DNA from 2 places in the Streptomyces sp. NPDC032822 genome. Region 1 is predicted to be linked to the other one. Evidence: riboswitches for the same ligand, from Rfam matches in the RefSeq annotation. Region 1 holds a riboswitch; the other holds the start of a gene.
The links. A riboswitch is a leader RNA that binds a small molecule or an ion and turns the genes downstream of it on or off. The one in region 1 is predicted to bind glycine.

Region 1 (7,326 bases):
GCCGAGCACTTCGACGATCCGTCCGCCCGCCCCGGGGACGCCGAGAGAGGCCGAGAGCACCTCCTCCAGTTCGTTGCCGGGCCATCCGCCGTGGGGATGGGAGGGTGTCTGTGCCGGGAACTCCGAGAAGCCCGCGGGGAAGTCCGTCGGGAAGTCCATCTGCCGCCTACCGCCTGCCGAGTACCGCTGTGGTGGCTGAAAGGCTAGCGGGTGCGGACATGTCGGGGTCAGCCGGTGAAGCCGATCCGCCGCAGGACGTCCGCCGCGTCCCGGTCGATCAGGACCGCCGAGCCGCATCCCTGGGGCAGGTCGCCGTCCTCCACCGAGCTGATCAGACGGGAGGCCGCGCCCCGGTGGCGCAGGAACGCGTACCGCGAGACTCCCCGGCCGCGCTCGCGCTGGCCGGCCAGCGCGGTGTCCGGTGTGACGTCGAGCAGCAGCAGGTGCAGGACGCCGCCCCGGCGACGGGCCTCGCGGGCCAGCCAGCCGCGCACCCAGGCCTGGGTGCCGCAGTCGTGCACCACGACGCCCGCACCGGAGCGCAGCGCGCGGCGCAGCCCGGCGTAGTGGGCGAGGCGGACCAGCGGGCGGTAGACCGCGTAGGGCAGCAAGCGCGACAGGCGGCCGTCCCAGTGGTCGCGGGTGTCCTGGGAGTCGATCCGGACGCCCTTGACCGTGCGCCGCATCAGCGTGGACTTGCCGCTGCCCGGCAGGCCCGTGATGACCACGAGGTCCTGGGGGGCGAAGAGCAGTGCGTGCGGGCTGTGGCCACCGCGGTCACGCAGGTCGCGGACGACGGGTGCGGCAAGCGGTGCGCAGGCCTCCTCGGCCGGTGCCGTGGGCTGCTGAGGCAGCGCGAGGGCCGAGGTGGTCGCGTACGCCGTGGTCCTGTTCACCGTGATCGTCCTCCCCTGGGGTGGTCACGAGTCCCTCCCCGTCGAGTGTAAAGAGAAGGTAATACGCGGTGTCTCGTGTTTTCATGCGCTTACTGCCACAGCCCGGTTACAGATCCGGCCCTGCCGCGCGCCGGGGATGCGTGCAATGATGTCGGCGCCAACTGCATACCGGCCGTTTGAATCCGCGCGGGAGAGTTCCGGGTCGTACGTGTGTCGTACGAGTGCCCGGACGCCGAAGGAGCAAGTCCCTCCCTTGAATCTCTCAGGCACCGTTACCGCACGGGCGAGGCACATCTGAAAAGCGGGCCGCCCCGACAGCGGCCCCACCCAAGGTGCAAGTCGTGACCACCGTTTCGCGGGGTCGCGTCGAACCTCTCAGGTTCCGATGACAGATGGGGAGGAACGACCTCGCCGTCATGCCTTGGGAGACAACCGTCCGATGAGCAGCACCGCACCCCGTCTTACGGCCCTCGACGCCCTGCATCGTTCGCTGGGCGCGACGATGACCGACTTCGCCGGCTGGGACATGCCCCTGCGCTACGGCTCCGAGCGCGACGAGCACCACGCCGTCCGCACCCGTGCCGGTCTCTTCGACCTCTCGCACATGGGCGAGATCACGGTGACCGGGCCGCAGGCCGCCGCCCTCCTGAACTTCGCGCTCGTGGGCAACATCGGGTCCGTCGGCGTGGGCCGCGCCCGCTACACCATGATCTGCCGGGCCGACGGCGGCATCCTGGACGACCTGATCGTCTACCGGCTCGCGGACACCGCGTACATGGTCGTCGCCAACGCCTCCAACGCCCAGGTCGTCCTGGACGCCCTCGTGGAGCGGGCCGACGGCTTCGACGCCGAGGTGCGCGACGACCGGGACGCCTACGCGCTGATCGCCGTACAGGGCCCCGAGTCGTCCGGCGTGCTCAAGTCGCTCACCGACGCCGACCTCGACGGCCTGAAGTACTACGCCGGGCTGCCCGGCACCGTCGCCGGCGTCCCCGCGCTGATCGCCCGCACCGGGTACACCGGCGAGGACGGCTTCGAGCTGTTCGTGAAGCCGGAACACGCCGTCGAGCTGTGGCAGGCCCTCACCGAGGCCGGCGAGGGCGTCGGCCTGGTCCCCTGTGGTCTGTCCTGCCGGGACACGCTGCGCCTGGAGGCGGGCATGCCGCTGTACGGGCACGAGCTCTCCACGGAGCTGACCCCCTTCGACGCCGGGCTCGGCCGCGTGGTGAAGTTCGAGAAGGAGGGCGACTTCGTGGGGCGCGCCGCCCTGCGCGAGGCCGTCGACAACCTCGACCACGAGCCGCCGCGCGTCCTGGTCGGCCTGATCGCCGAGGGCCGCCGTGTCCCGCGCGCCGGGTACCCGGTCGTCGCCGACGGCCGGGTGATCGGCGAGGTCACCTCCGGCGCCCCCTCGCCCACGCTGGGCAGGCCGATCGCGATGGCGTACGTCGACGCCGGGCACGCGGCGCCGGGCACCGCGGGCGTGAGCGTGGACATCCGGGGCAGCCACGAACCGTACGAGGTCGTGGCGCTGCCGTTCTACAAGCGACAGAAGTAGACACTCGAAGCGGTCCGTGCGTGACCCTGCGCACATTCCCGCCGCTCACGCACGTCTCCAGCAGTCCCCCCTTCATCAGCACTCCCCCGCGTACAGGAGAATTCAGGCCATGAGCAACCCCCAGCAGCTGCGCTACAGCAAGGAGCACGAGTGGCTGTCGGGCGCCGAGGACGGCGTCTCGACGGTCGGCATCACGGAGCACGCGGCCAACGCGCTCGGCGATGTCGTGTTCGTCCAGCTCCCGGAGGTCGGTGACACGGTGGCCGCGGGCGAGACCTGCGGCGAACTGGAGTCGACCAAGTCGGTGAGCGACCTGTACTCCCCCGTGGCCGGCGAGGTCACCGAGGTCAACGAGGACGTCGTCAACGACCCGTCCTTGGTGAACTCCGCCCCGTTCGAGGGCGGCTGGCTGTTCAAGGTACGCATCGCGGAGGAGCCGGCCGACCTGCTCTCCGCCGACGAGTACACCGCCTTTTCCGCCGGCTGAGGAGTCGTACACCTGATGTCCGTTCTGAACACGCCCCTGCACGAGCTCGACCCGGAGGTCGCCGCCGCGGTCGACGCCGAGCTGCTGCGCCAGCAGTCCACCCTCGAAATGATCGCCTCGGAGAACTTCGCGCCCCTCGCGGTGATGGAGGCGCAGGGCTCGGTCCTCACCAACAAGTACGCCGAGGGCTACCCGGGCCGCCGCTACTACGGCGGCTGCGAGCACGTCGACGTCACCGAGCAGATCGCGATCGACCGGGTCAAGGAGCTGTTCGGCGCCGAGTACGCCAACGTGCAGCCCCACTCGGGCGCCTCCGCCAACCAGGCCGCGCTGTTCGCGCTGGCCCAGCCCGGCGACACCATCCTCGGCCTGGACCTCGCCCACGGCGGTCACCTGACCCACGGGATGCGGCTGAACTTCTCCGGCAAGCAGTTCGACGTGGTCGCCTACCACGTGGACGAGGCCGGTCTCGTCGACATGGCCGAGCTGGAGCGGCTCGCCAAGGAACACCGCCCGAAGGTGATCATCGCGGGCTGGTCGGCGTACCCCCGCCACCTGGACTTCGCCGAGTTCCGCCGGATCGCCGACGAGGTCGAGGCGTACCTCTGGGTCGACATGGCGCACTTCGCGGGGCTGGTCGCGGCGGGCCTGCACCCGAACCCGGTCCCGTACGCGGACGTCGTCACCTCCACCACCCACAAGACGCTGGGCGGCCCGCGCGGCGGGATCATCCTCGCCAAGCAGGCCTTCGCCAAGAAGCTGAACTCCTCCGTCTTCCCGGGCTTCCAGGGCGGTCCCCTGGAGCACGTGATCGCGGCGAAGGCGGTCTCCTTCAAGGTCGCCGCCTCGGAGGACTTCAAGGAGCGCCAGCGGCGGACCGTCGAGGGCGCCCGGATCCTCGCCGAGCGGCTCACGGCCGCCGACGCCCGGGAGGCCGGTGTGAACGTCCTGTCCGGCGGCACCGACGTGCACCTGCTCCTGGTCGACCTGCGCGAGTCCGAGCTGGACGGCCGGCAGGCCGAGGACCGTCTCCACGAGGTCGGCATCACGGTCAACCGCAACGCCGTCCCGAACGACCCGCGCCCGCCGATGGTGACGTCCGGTCTCCGTATCGGTACGCCGGCCCTGGCCACCCGCGGCTTCACCGCCGAGGACTTCGCCGAGGTCGCGGACGTCATCGCCGAGACCCTCAAGGCGTCCTACGACGCGGCGGCGCTGGCCGCCCGGGTGAAGGCCCTCGCCGACAAGCACCCGCTGTACCCCGGTCTCAACAAGTAGTTCCTTTTCGTGGGGTGTCCCGCACACTCGAAGGTGAGCGGGGCACCCCACGGGAAACCCCCTGCACCACCCCGTTCTGAGGAGTCCCCGTGGCCATCTCGGTCTTCGACCTGTTCTCGATCGGCATCGGCCCGTCCAGCTCCCACACGGTCGGCCCGATGCGCGCGGCCCGCATGTTCGCCCGCCGGCTGCGCAACGAGGGCCTGCTGGAGGCGACCGCCTCGGTGCGCACCGAGCTGTACGGCTCCCTCGGCGCGACCGGCCACGGCCACGGCACGCCCAAGGCGGTCCTGCTCGGCCTGGAGGGCGACTCGCCACGAACGGTGGACGTGGAGCAGGCCGATGGGCGGGTGGAGGAGATCAGGGAGGCGGGCAGGATCCGGCTGCTGGGCGAGCACGAGATCCCGTTCGCCTTCGACGACGACCTCGTCCTCCACCGCCGCAAGACCCTGCCGTACCACGCGAACGGCATGACCCTGTGGGCGTACGACGCCTCGGGGGCGGAACTCCTCACGAAGACGTACTACTCGGTGGGCGGCGGGTTCGTCGTCGACGACGACGCGGTGGGCGCGGACCGCATCAAGCTCGACGACACGGTCCTCAAGTACCCCTTCCGCACGGGCGACGAGCTGCTGCGCCTGGCCCGGGAGACGGGCCTGTCCATCTCCTCGCTGATGCTGGAGAACGAGCGTGCCTGGCGGACCGAGGAGGAGATCCGGACCGGGCTGCTGGAGATCTGGCGGGTGATGCAGGCGTGTGTGTCGCGCGGCATGTCCCGCGAGGGCATCCTGCCGGGCGGGCTGAAGGTCCGCCGCCGAGCGGCCATGACGGCCCGCCAACTCCGCGCGGAGGGCGATCCGTTGGCGCACGCCATGGAGTGGAGCACGCTCTACGCGATGGCGGTGAACGAGGAGAACGCGGCGGGCGGCCGGGTGGTGACCGCGCCGACCAACGGTGCCGCGGGCATCATCCCGGCGGTCCTGCACTACTACGTCAACTTCGGGGCGGGGGGCGCCTCCGAAGGGGAGAAGGAGGACGGGGTGGTCCGCTTCCTGCTGGCCGCCGGCGCGATCGGCATGCTCTTCAAGGAGAACGCCTCCATCTCCGGCGCCGAGGTCGGCTGCCAGGGCGAGGTCGGCTCCGCCTGCTCCATGGCGGCGGGAGCGCTCGCCGAGGTCCTGGGCGGTAGCCCCGAACAGGTCGAGAACGCCGCCGAGATCGGTATGGAACACAACCTCGGCCTCACCTGCGACCCGGTCGGCGGCCTGGTCCAGATCCCGTGCATCGAGCGCAACGGCATGGCCGCGGTGAAGGCGGTCACGGCGGCGAAGATGGCGATGCGCGGCGACGGTTCGCACAAGGTGTCCCTCGACAAGGTCATCAAGACGATGAAGGAGACGGGGGCCGACATGTCCGTGAAGTACAAGGAGACGGCCCGGGGCGGGCTGGCGGTCAATATCATCGAGTGCTGAGGAGCCGTTCGGGTCAGTCGAGTCAGGGGAGCAAGCCGGCCGTGACGGGTGGGGCAGCACGGTTGCGGGTACCGGTGGGCGAGGACGCGGAGCGCTGGGTCACCCGCGTGGGTTGTCGTCGCGTCCTGCTCGTCGTGCACAACGTGACGTCCGCGACCCGCCTGTTGGACGTGCTCCCGCTGTTCCACAGCGATGTCCGGGTGCAGTTGTTCGCGACCTGCACGGGGTCGTCCCCGTTCCTGGCCGGGGTGCCCGGGCTGTTGGAGCGGGCGGGGCTGCCGGTCCTCCCCTGGGAACAGGCCAGGGACACGACGTTCGACCTGGTGGTGGCGGCGAGCTACGGCGGTGAACTCGGTTCGGTACAAGGCAAGTTGGCCGTGTTGTCCCACGGGGTTGGGTACAATAAGAGGCTGGCTACACCGGACACCGGACACCGGACACCGGACACCGGACATCCGGTCTTCGGCCTTTCGCGGGACTGGGTGCTGGAGGACGGGCGCCCCATCGCCACCGCCATGGTCCTGTCGCACCCCGAACAACTCGCGAGACTCCGCTCGGCCTGCCCCGAGGCGGCGCCCACCGCGGTACTCGCGGGAGACCCCTGCTACGACCGCCTCCTCGACGCGCTCCCCCAACGCGACCGTTTCCGCCGCGCGTTGGGCGTGGGGCCCGACCAGCGGCTGATCGTCGTCAGTTCGACCTGGGCGCCGCGTTCACTCTTCGGCGGCGGCGAGGAGACAGGTACCGGCGGGCCCGGCACCGACGATCTGCTGCCCTGGCTGCTGTCACGGCTGGCGGCGGAGCTGCCGGCCGACGAGTACCGGACGACCGCCGTCCTGCATCCGAACATCTGGTACGGACACGGTCCCGGGCAGGTCCGTGCGTGGCTGGACAACGCGCGGCGGGCCGGCCTTGAGGCGATCGATCCGCTGGACGGCTGGAGGCAGGCCCTGATAGCCGCCGACTGCGTCCTCGGAGACCATTCGAGCGTCAGCTACTACGCGTCGGCCACCGGCGTCCCCGTCCTGCTCGGAGCGTTCCCCGAGGAAGACCTCGACCCGCTCTCCCCGGTGGCCGCCTTCGGCCGCAGAGCCCCTCGTCTGCGGCGCCGCGGCAGCCTGCGCGCCCAGATCGACCAGGTGATCGCCTCGCACGATCCCGGCCGCTACAAGGAGCTGACGGAACAGACCAGTTCGTCACCGGGCGAGTCGGCGATCCTCCTGCGCCGCCTCTTCTACGACCTCATGGGCATCCCCGAGCCCGGGCAACACCCGGCGCTGCTCGACCCGTTGCCGCTGCCGCCGTATCTCCCCGCCCGTGTCACCGCCCCGATCCGGGTCCTCGCCCGGCAGATCGGTACGGATCCGCCGGAGGTCGGCCTCGTCCGGTACGCCGTCGTCGGTGACGAGCCGGACCCGTCGCAGGACCCGGGGGCGGGCCCGGTGGACACCGCCCACACGGTGGTCGACGAGGAGACCCGGGAGACCGGTCGGCTGCGCGTCGCCGACATCGTCGTACGGCATGCGGCCGGGGACGACCCGCGGCTGGGCCCGCCGGCCGCCTGGACATCGGAGACGCTGGACCGCTACCCGTACTGCGGGCTGGTCGCCTACGTCGACGGACCGGACCGCTGTG
Region 2 (7,326 bases), on a different contig from region 1:
CGCCATGGCCTGCGTCAAGGTAGCCGTCGAGGGCGGCGACCTGACCGCGGTGATCACTCGAGACGCCGTCACGGACCTCGCCCTGGCACCCGGCACCTCGGTCGTAGCCCTGATCAAGTCGACCGAGGTCTCCCTCGCGACCCCATGACGCACCGAGGGGCTCCGCCCAGCCGGACGGAGCCCCTCGTCACTCGCTACGAACACAGCCCTTCAACAGGCGCTACGACGTGTGTCAGTCCTCGTAGGCATCCAGCGGCGGGCAGGAGCAGACGAGGTTGCGGTCGCCGAAGGCCTGGTCGATGCGGCGCACCGGCGGCCAGTACTTGTCCGCCACCGACACACCGGCCGGGAAGACGGCCTCCTCGCGCGTGTAGGCGTGCTCCCACTCCCCGCCCAGCGCCCCGGCGGTGTGCGGCGCGTTCCGCAGCGGGTTGTCGTCCGCGGACCACTCACCCGAGCCGACCTTCTCGATCTCCGCACGAATGGCGATCATCGCCTCGCAGAACCGGTCGATCTCCGTCAGGTCCTCGGACTCGGTCGGCTCGATCATCAACGTGCCGGCCACCGGGAAGGACATCGTCGGCGCGTGGAACCCGTGGTCGATGAGCCGCTTGGCGACATCGTCGACGCTCACACCGGTCGCCTTGGTCAGCGGCCGCAGATCGATGATGCACTCGTGCGCGACCAGCCCGCCCGGACCGGTGTAGAGCACGGGGAAGTGCGGCTCCAGCCGCTTGGCGATGTAGTTCGCGGAGAGCACCGCCACCTGCGTGGCCCGCTTCAGCCCCTCACCGCCCATGAGCCGGACGTACGCCCAGGAGATCGGCAGGATCCCGGCGGAACCCCAGGGCGCGGCCGAGATCGGACCGACACCCGTCTCCGGGCCGGCCGCGGGCTGCAGCGGGTGGTTCGGCAGATACGGCGCCAGGTGCGCACGCACACCGACCGGCCCGACGCCCGGACCGCCGCCCCCATGGGGGATGCAGAACGTCTTGTGCAGGTTCAGGTGCGAGACGTCGCCGCCGAAGTGCCCCGGCTTGGCCAGCCCCACCAGCGCGTTGAGGTTGGCCCCGTCGACGTACACCTGCCCGCCCGCCTCGTGCACCTGGGCGCAGATGTCGGCGACGTGCTCCTCGAACACACCGTGCGTCGACGGGTACGTGATCATCAGCACCGCCAGTTCGTTCCGGTGCTGCTCGATCTTCGCCCGCAGGTCCTCGACGTCGATCTCGCCGTCCTCGGCGGTCTTCACGACGACGACCTTCATGCCCGCCATCACGGCGCTGGCGGCGTTCGTGCCGTGCGCGGACGACGGGATCAGACACACGGTCCGCTGCTCGTCACCGCCCGCACGGTGGTATCCGCGTACGGCGAGCAGCCCGGCCAGCTCGCCCTGCGACCCGGCGTTGGGCTGCAGCGACACGTTGTCGTAGCCGGTGACCTCGGCGAGACGTTCCTCCAGCTCGCGGATGAGCGTGAGGTAGCCCTGCGCCTGCTCGGCGGGGGCGAAGGGGTGCAGCTGCCCGAACTCGGGCCAGGTGACCGGCTCCATCTCGGTGGTCGCGTTGAGCTTCATCGTGCAGGAGCCCAGCGGGATCATGCCGCGGTCGAGCGCGTAGTCCCGGTCGGCCAGCCGCCGCAGGTAGCGCAGCATCGCGGTCTCGGACCGGTACTGGTGGAACACCGGGTGCGCCAGATACTCGTCGGACCGCAGCAGCGCGCCCGGCAGTGTCTCCTCCGTGGCGGCGTCGAGCGCCTCGACGTCCCCCTCGACCCCGAACGCGTCCCACACGGCGCCCAGTTGGGCCCTCAGGGTGGTCTCGTCGCAGGCGATGGACACCTGGTCGGCGTCCACGAGCCGCAGATTGACGCCGTTCGCGCGCGCGGCGGCGACGATCTCGGCGGCCTTCGCGGGCACCCGCACGGTCAGCGTGTCGAAGTAGGAACCGTGCACGACCTCGATCCCACCGGCGGTCAGTCCCGCGGCCAGGATCGTGGCGTACCGGTGGGTGCGCCGCGCGATGCCCCTGAGCCCGTCGGGCCCGTGGTAGACGGCGTACATGCCGGCCATGACGGCCAGCAGCACCTGCGCGGTGCAGATGTTGCTGGTCGCCTTCTCCCGGCGGATGTGCTGCTCACGGGTCTGCAGGGCGAGCCGGTAGGCCTTGTTCCCGTCGGCGTCCACGGACACCCCCACGAGCCGCCCGGGCAGGCTGCGCGCGAACTTCTCGCGCACGGCCATGTATCCGGCGTGCGGCCCGCCGAAGCCCATCGGCACCCCGAACCGCTGCGTCGTCCCGACCGCGATGTCCGCACCGAGTTCGCCCGGGGACTTCAGCAGCGTGAGCGCGAGCAGATCGGCGGCGACGGTCACGAGCGCGCCGAGTTCGTGGGCCTGGTCGATGAGCGGCTTGATGTCGCGTACGGCCCCGGAGGCGCCCGGGTACTGGATCAGCACCCCGTTGATCTCCCGCCCGGCGAGCCCGGCCGGAATGCCCTCGCCGAGGTCGGCGACGACGACCTCCACGCCGGTCGGCTCGGCGCGGGTCCGGATCACGGCGACGGTCTGCGGCAGCGTGTCCGCGTCGACGAGGAAGAGACCCTTCTTGTTCTTGCCCATACGCCGGGACAGCGCCAGCGCCTCGGCGGCCGCGGTGCCCTCGTCGAGCAGCGAGGCACCGGAGGTCGGCAGCCCGGTGAGGTCGGCGACCATCGTCTGGAAGTTCAGCAGGGCTTCGAGCCGCCCCTGGGAGATCTCGGGCTGGTACGGCGTGTAGGCCGTGTACCAGGCCGGGTTCTCCATCACGTTGCGCAGGATCACGGGCGGCGTGAAGGTCCCGTAGTACCCGAGCCCGATCATCGAGTCGAGCACCTGGTTGCGGTCGGCCAGCGACCGCAGCTCGGCCAGCACCTCGGCCTCGGTGCGGGCGCCCGGCAGCTCCAGCGCGTCGGCGTTCTTGATCACATCCGGGACCGCGGCGGCGGTGAGTTCGTCGAGCGAGCCGTATCCGACCTGCGCGAGCATCTTGGCCCGCGCCTCCTGGTCGGGCCCGATGTGGCGCTGCTCGAAGGGGATGCCCTGTTCGAGCTCGGCGAGCGGAATGCGGTGGGCAGTCATTGCGGAGGCCTCCTGGTCTGACGCGACCTTCGAGGGGAACCCCGGCACGGGTACCCCGACGGCCTCCCCCTCTGTCATCTCAACCTGAGAGTTTCACCGGGCCGCCCGAGGGTGCCCGGCTTTCACCGTCGGTGAGAGCGGAAGCCGTCGACACCCGCCCTGCTTTCCAGAGTGACCTCGTCCGTGCGGTACGTGGGCCTGAGAGATTCCGGGGAGGATTTGCTCCTTCGGCGCCTTCCGGATGGTGTCCGGAGGACTCTCCCGCACGGGGTCAGCAGCCGCTGCCAGCCTACCAGCGAGGTCAACGCCCGATCCCTCAAGTGGCCGCCTCCCTGAATCTGCTCTTTTGTAGTGTTTACGGATGAGTTGCGAGCAAGTGGAGGGCCCGTGCAGACCGACATCGATCCGCGCAACCTGATCGGCCGCAAGGCGTTCGACCGCACCGGCACCAAGATCGGCACCATCGACGAGGTCTACCTCGACGACGCGACCGGCGTTCCGGAGTGGGCGGCCATACGCACCGGCCTCTTCTCCAGAGACGCCTTCGTCCCCCTGGAGCCCAGCGAACTGATCGAGGGCACCCTCCGCATCCCCTTCGACCGCGCCCTGATCAAGGACGCCCCCGACTTCGGAGTGGGCCGCCACCTCTCCCCCGACCAGGAACTCCAGCTCTACCACCACTACGGCCTCGACATCAGTGCCCCTCCCCCCTTCCCGGACCACGACTTCGGCAGGCTGGCAGGCACAGAGGAAGCCTGATCCCCACCGACCCCGCAGCCCCGAGTCCCTCCGCCTCACCTGCCCCACGGCACCGACGCGCGACTCACCCCGCCCGCGCTCTCCCTCCATCCACCGAAGACCCCCCGTCACCGTCCCCACCCTCGCCCGGTCTTCGCGCCACCAGCGGCAACGGCTCCGCCACCTCCAACTCCGGATCGTCGATGCGCAACGTCCGCACCCGCCCGGGCTCCGAGTCGGGCGTCTCGAACCGCACGGTGACCCGTCCCAGCCCGCTTCCCTGCACCCAGCCGTGCCCGTACGTGGCATGCCGCACATCGTGCCCCGACACCCACCGCCGCTCGACCGGCGCCACAGGCTCCACGACAGCCGCGTCGACGGCATCCTCCACCGCCCCCGCTTCCCTGCGCTCCCCCGCTTCGGCTTCCCCCGCCGCCTGCGCGAACAGGTCCTCCTGTGTGTAGTCGGCCAGCCCGCTCACCCCCACTCCCAGCAGCCGCACGCCGCCCGTCGTGTCCACGGAGTCCAGCAGCCGTGCCGCGGCCTCCCGCACCACCCCCGGGTCGTCCGTGGGCCCCCGCAGCGTCTCGGACCGGGTCAGCGTGGAGAAGTCGTACCTCCGCACCTTGAGCACGATGGTCCGCCCGGACAGCCCCGCGTCACGCAGCCGCCGCACACACCGGTCGGCGAGCCGCTGCACCTCCATCCCCACCCTGAGCCGGTCATGGATGTCGACGTCGTACGTGTCCTCCACGGACACCGACTTCGTCTCCCGCTCGGCCACCACGGGCCGCTCGTCGTGCGCCAGCGCCATGGCGTACAGCGCATGACCGTGCGCTTTGCCGAGCAGCCTCACGAGCTCGTCCTCGCCCGCCTCGGCGATCTCGTCGATGGTGTGGATGCCGCCCCGCCGCAGATGGTCACCCGTGGCCGGCCCGACCCCCGGCAGCGTCCGCACCGACATCGGCCCCAGCAGCGCCCGCTCGGTCCCGGGCTCGATCAGCACCAGTCCGTCGGGCTTGGCCTGCTCCGAGGCGATCTTCGCGAGCATCTTGGAGGCGGCCAGCCCCACCGACCCCGTGAGCCCGGTGAAGGCCCGTATGTCGGCCCGCAGCCTGATCCCGGCCAGCCGCGCCGACTCACCGTCCCAGGCCGCTTCCCCGGCCTCCAGGTCCACGAACGCCTCGTCCAGGCTCAACGGCTCCACCAGCGGCGACAGCGCCCGCAGGAGCCCCATCACCTGCTCGCTGATGGCCCGGTAGAACGCGAAGCGCGGCACGAGGTACGCCGCGTTCGGAGCGAGCCGGCGCGCCTGCGCCATGGGCATCGCCGAATGCACCCCGAAAACCCGTGCCTCGTAGGACGACGTGGCCACCACACCCCGCGGCCCGAGCCCACCCACGACCACGGCCTTCCCGCGCAGGCTCGGCTTGGACGCCTGCTCCGCCGCGGCGAAGAAGGCATCCATGTCGAGATGCAGGATCGTGGGCGCGCTTCTCACATCCCCGATGCTGCCCTACGCCACTGACAATGCCGTCTCCGAAGAGCCGGGCCGGCGCTCAGACCGCCCGGTTGCGCCGCCGCGCCAGTTCGTCCGCGGGGTTGTGCCCGACAAGGGTCTCCCCGGTGTCGATCCGCTCCCCGTGCAGCTGGGAGAGCGCGCTCTCCACGTCCCGCCAGACCACACCCACGGCGATCCCGAAGATCCCCTGACCGCCCTGGAGCAGTGCGTGGACCTCGTCCGGCGAGGTGCACTCGTAGACCGTGGCACCGTCGCTCATCAGCGTCATGCGCTCCAGGTCGCAGAAACCGCGTTCCCTGAGGTGCTGCACGGTGGTGCGGATGTTCTGCAGCGACACACCGGTATCCAGAAAGCGCTTCACGATCTTCAGGACGACGACGTCCCGGAAGCTGTACAGCCGCTGCGTCCCCGACCCGTGGGCCGGCCGCACGCTCGGCTCCACGAGGCCGGTGCGGGCCCAGTAGTCCAGTTGCCGGTAGGTGATACCGGCGGCCGCGCAGGCCGTGGGACCGCGGTAGCCGATCTGTTCGGACGCCATGGACGTCGCCCCTCCACTGCTCGGCACGGCCGCCGGTCGCTGCGGAGCGTGATCGACCGCGTTGCTGTGAAGCGGGTACGGGCCGCTCGCCCCGAGACTGCGTCCGGGGGCACCCCCAGCCGTACCGTCGCCCCTGCTTCTCACGCCGACCTCCGTCCTTGACCTGCCTTCTCGACGGTAGGCAGTCACCAGGGGCGCGTCAACGATCGCCACACTCGGCACGCCGGGTGATAATCACCCTACGAGTGGTTTCCCGCACCCAACCGCGGGGAAAGGCTAGCCGAATGCGCTCGTAGTGGCTTGCAGGACTCTCTCACGCGCCGCTGGCAAATGCCGGCATTTGAGACGTCACCGGACATGGACGAGCCCGGCGGGGCTGTCCGCCCGCCGGGCTCGTGGATGTCTCACTGGCTGCTGGTGCCGAAGTCCTCGGGCGAGATCTGGTCGAGGAACTCGCGGAACTTCTCCACCTCGTCCTCCTGCTCGTCCGGGATCGCGATGCCGGCGTCGTCCAGCACACCGTCACTGCCGTAGATGGGCGTTCCGGTCCGCAGGGCCAGTGCTATCGCGTCGGAGGGGCGGGCACTCACCTCGACCCCGCTGGCGAAGACCAGCTCCGCGTAGAAGACGCCCTCACGCAGGTCCGTGATGCGCACTTCGGTGAGCTCCTGGCCGACAGCCTCCAGCACGTCCTTGAACAGGTCGTGGGTCAGCGGTCGAGCGGGTGCCATGCCCTGCTGCGCGAAAGCGATCGCCGTAGCCTCCCCAGGCCCGATCCAGATGGGGAGGTAGCGGTCGCCTCCCACTTCACGCAGGAGCACGATCGGTTGGTTGGAGGGCATTTCGACCCGGACACCTACGACATCGAGCTCGTTCACACAGCAACCCTAGGCCGTGCCCGGGACGTTTGGGTAGTCGGGCAGAGAACGGGCGGCCGATCCGGCCTGCGCCGAAGGGCCGACGTCACGGCAGCCGCACGCCCAGCGCGGTCTGCACGAGTGCCGCGTGCAGCTTCATCGTGAGCCCGGCCAGTTCCTTCGTACGCGCTTCGGCGTGTGCCCTGGTCTGCGGGTTGCGATGGCGCCGCAGCGGAGCCACCACCTGGTCCACCAGTCCGGCCTCACGGTCGGCCGCCGCCTTCATCACCCGCAGATGGCGCGGCTCGATCCCGAACTGCCCCAGCTCGGCCACGAGCGAGGCCACGGTGGCCGCCTCCGCGTCGTACGCCCCGTCGGGCAGCGGAGTGATCAGCCCGTACGACTCCCACTCCTGTAGTTCCTGCTCGCCGATCTCGGCGGCGGCCATCAGCTCGTCCCGCCCGATCCTGGCGGCCGTGGGCGCCTCGGCGATCTCAACGACGCCCTCACCGTCCCGCTGGCGGCCCACCGCCGGCAACGGCAGTGCCTCACC

Region 2: linked by a shared signal. The riboswitch ahead of gcvP (aminomethyl-transferring glycine dehydrogenase) and the one ahead of gcvT (glycine cleavage system aminomethyltransferase GcvT) in region 1 are both predicted to bind glycine.

What each region holds. Positions count from the first base shown of each region.
Region 1 covers NZ_JBVIOL010000009.1:326,017-333,342, forward strand. Annotated here, with positions in the region: gene ACZ5VD_RS26500 (enhanced serine sensitivity protein SseB C-terminal domain-containing protein) at 1-159, opposite strand, end outside; gene ACZ5VD_RS26505 (AAA family ATPase) at 228-902, opposite strand; glycine riboswitch at 1,074-1,184, shown strand; glycine riboswitch at 1,185-1,298, shown strand; gene gcvT (glycine cleavage system aminomethyltransferase GcvT) at 1,336-2,454, shown strand; gene gcvH (glycine cleavage system protein GcvH) at 2,564-2,941, shown strand; gene glyA (serine hydroxymethyltransferase) at 2,957-4,219, shown strand; gene ACZ5VD_RS26525 (L-serine ammonia-lyase) at 4,309-5,691, shown strand; gene ACZ5VD_RS26530 (hypothetical protein) at 5,733-7,326, shown strand, end outside.
Region 2 covers NZ_JBVIOL010000034.1:34,217-41,542, forward strand. Annotated here, with positions in the region: gene ACZ5VD_RS42315 (TOBE domain-containing protein) at 1-148, shown strand, start outside; gene gcvP (aminomethyl-transferring glycine dehydrogenase) at 233-3,118, opposite strand; glycine riboswitch at 3,295-3,392, opposite strand; gene ACZ5VD_RS42325 (PRC-barrel domain-containing protein) at 3,506-3,877, shown strand; gene ACZ5VD_RS42330 (DNA polymerase IV) at 3,942-5,357, opposite strand; gene ACZ5VD_RS42335 (MerR family transcriptional regulator) at 5,416-6,060, opposite strand; gene ACZ5VD_RS42340 (bifunctional nuclease family protein) at 6,321-6,794, opposite strand; gene ftsR (transcriptional regulator FtsR) at 6,880-7,326, opposite strand, start outside.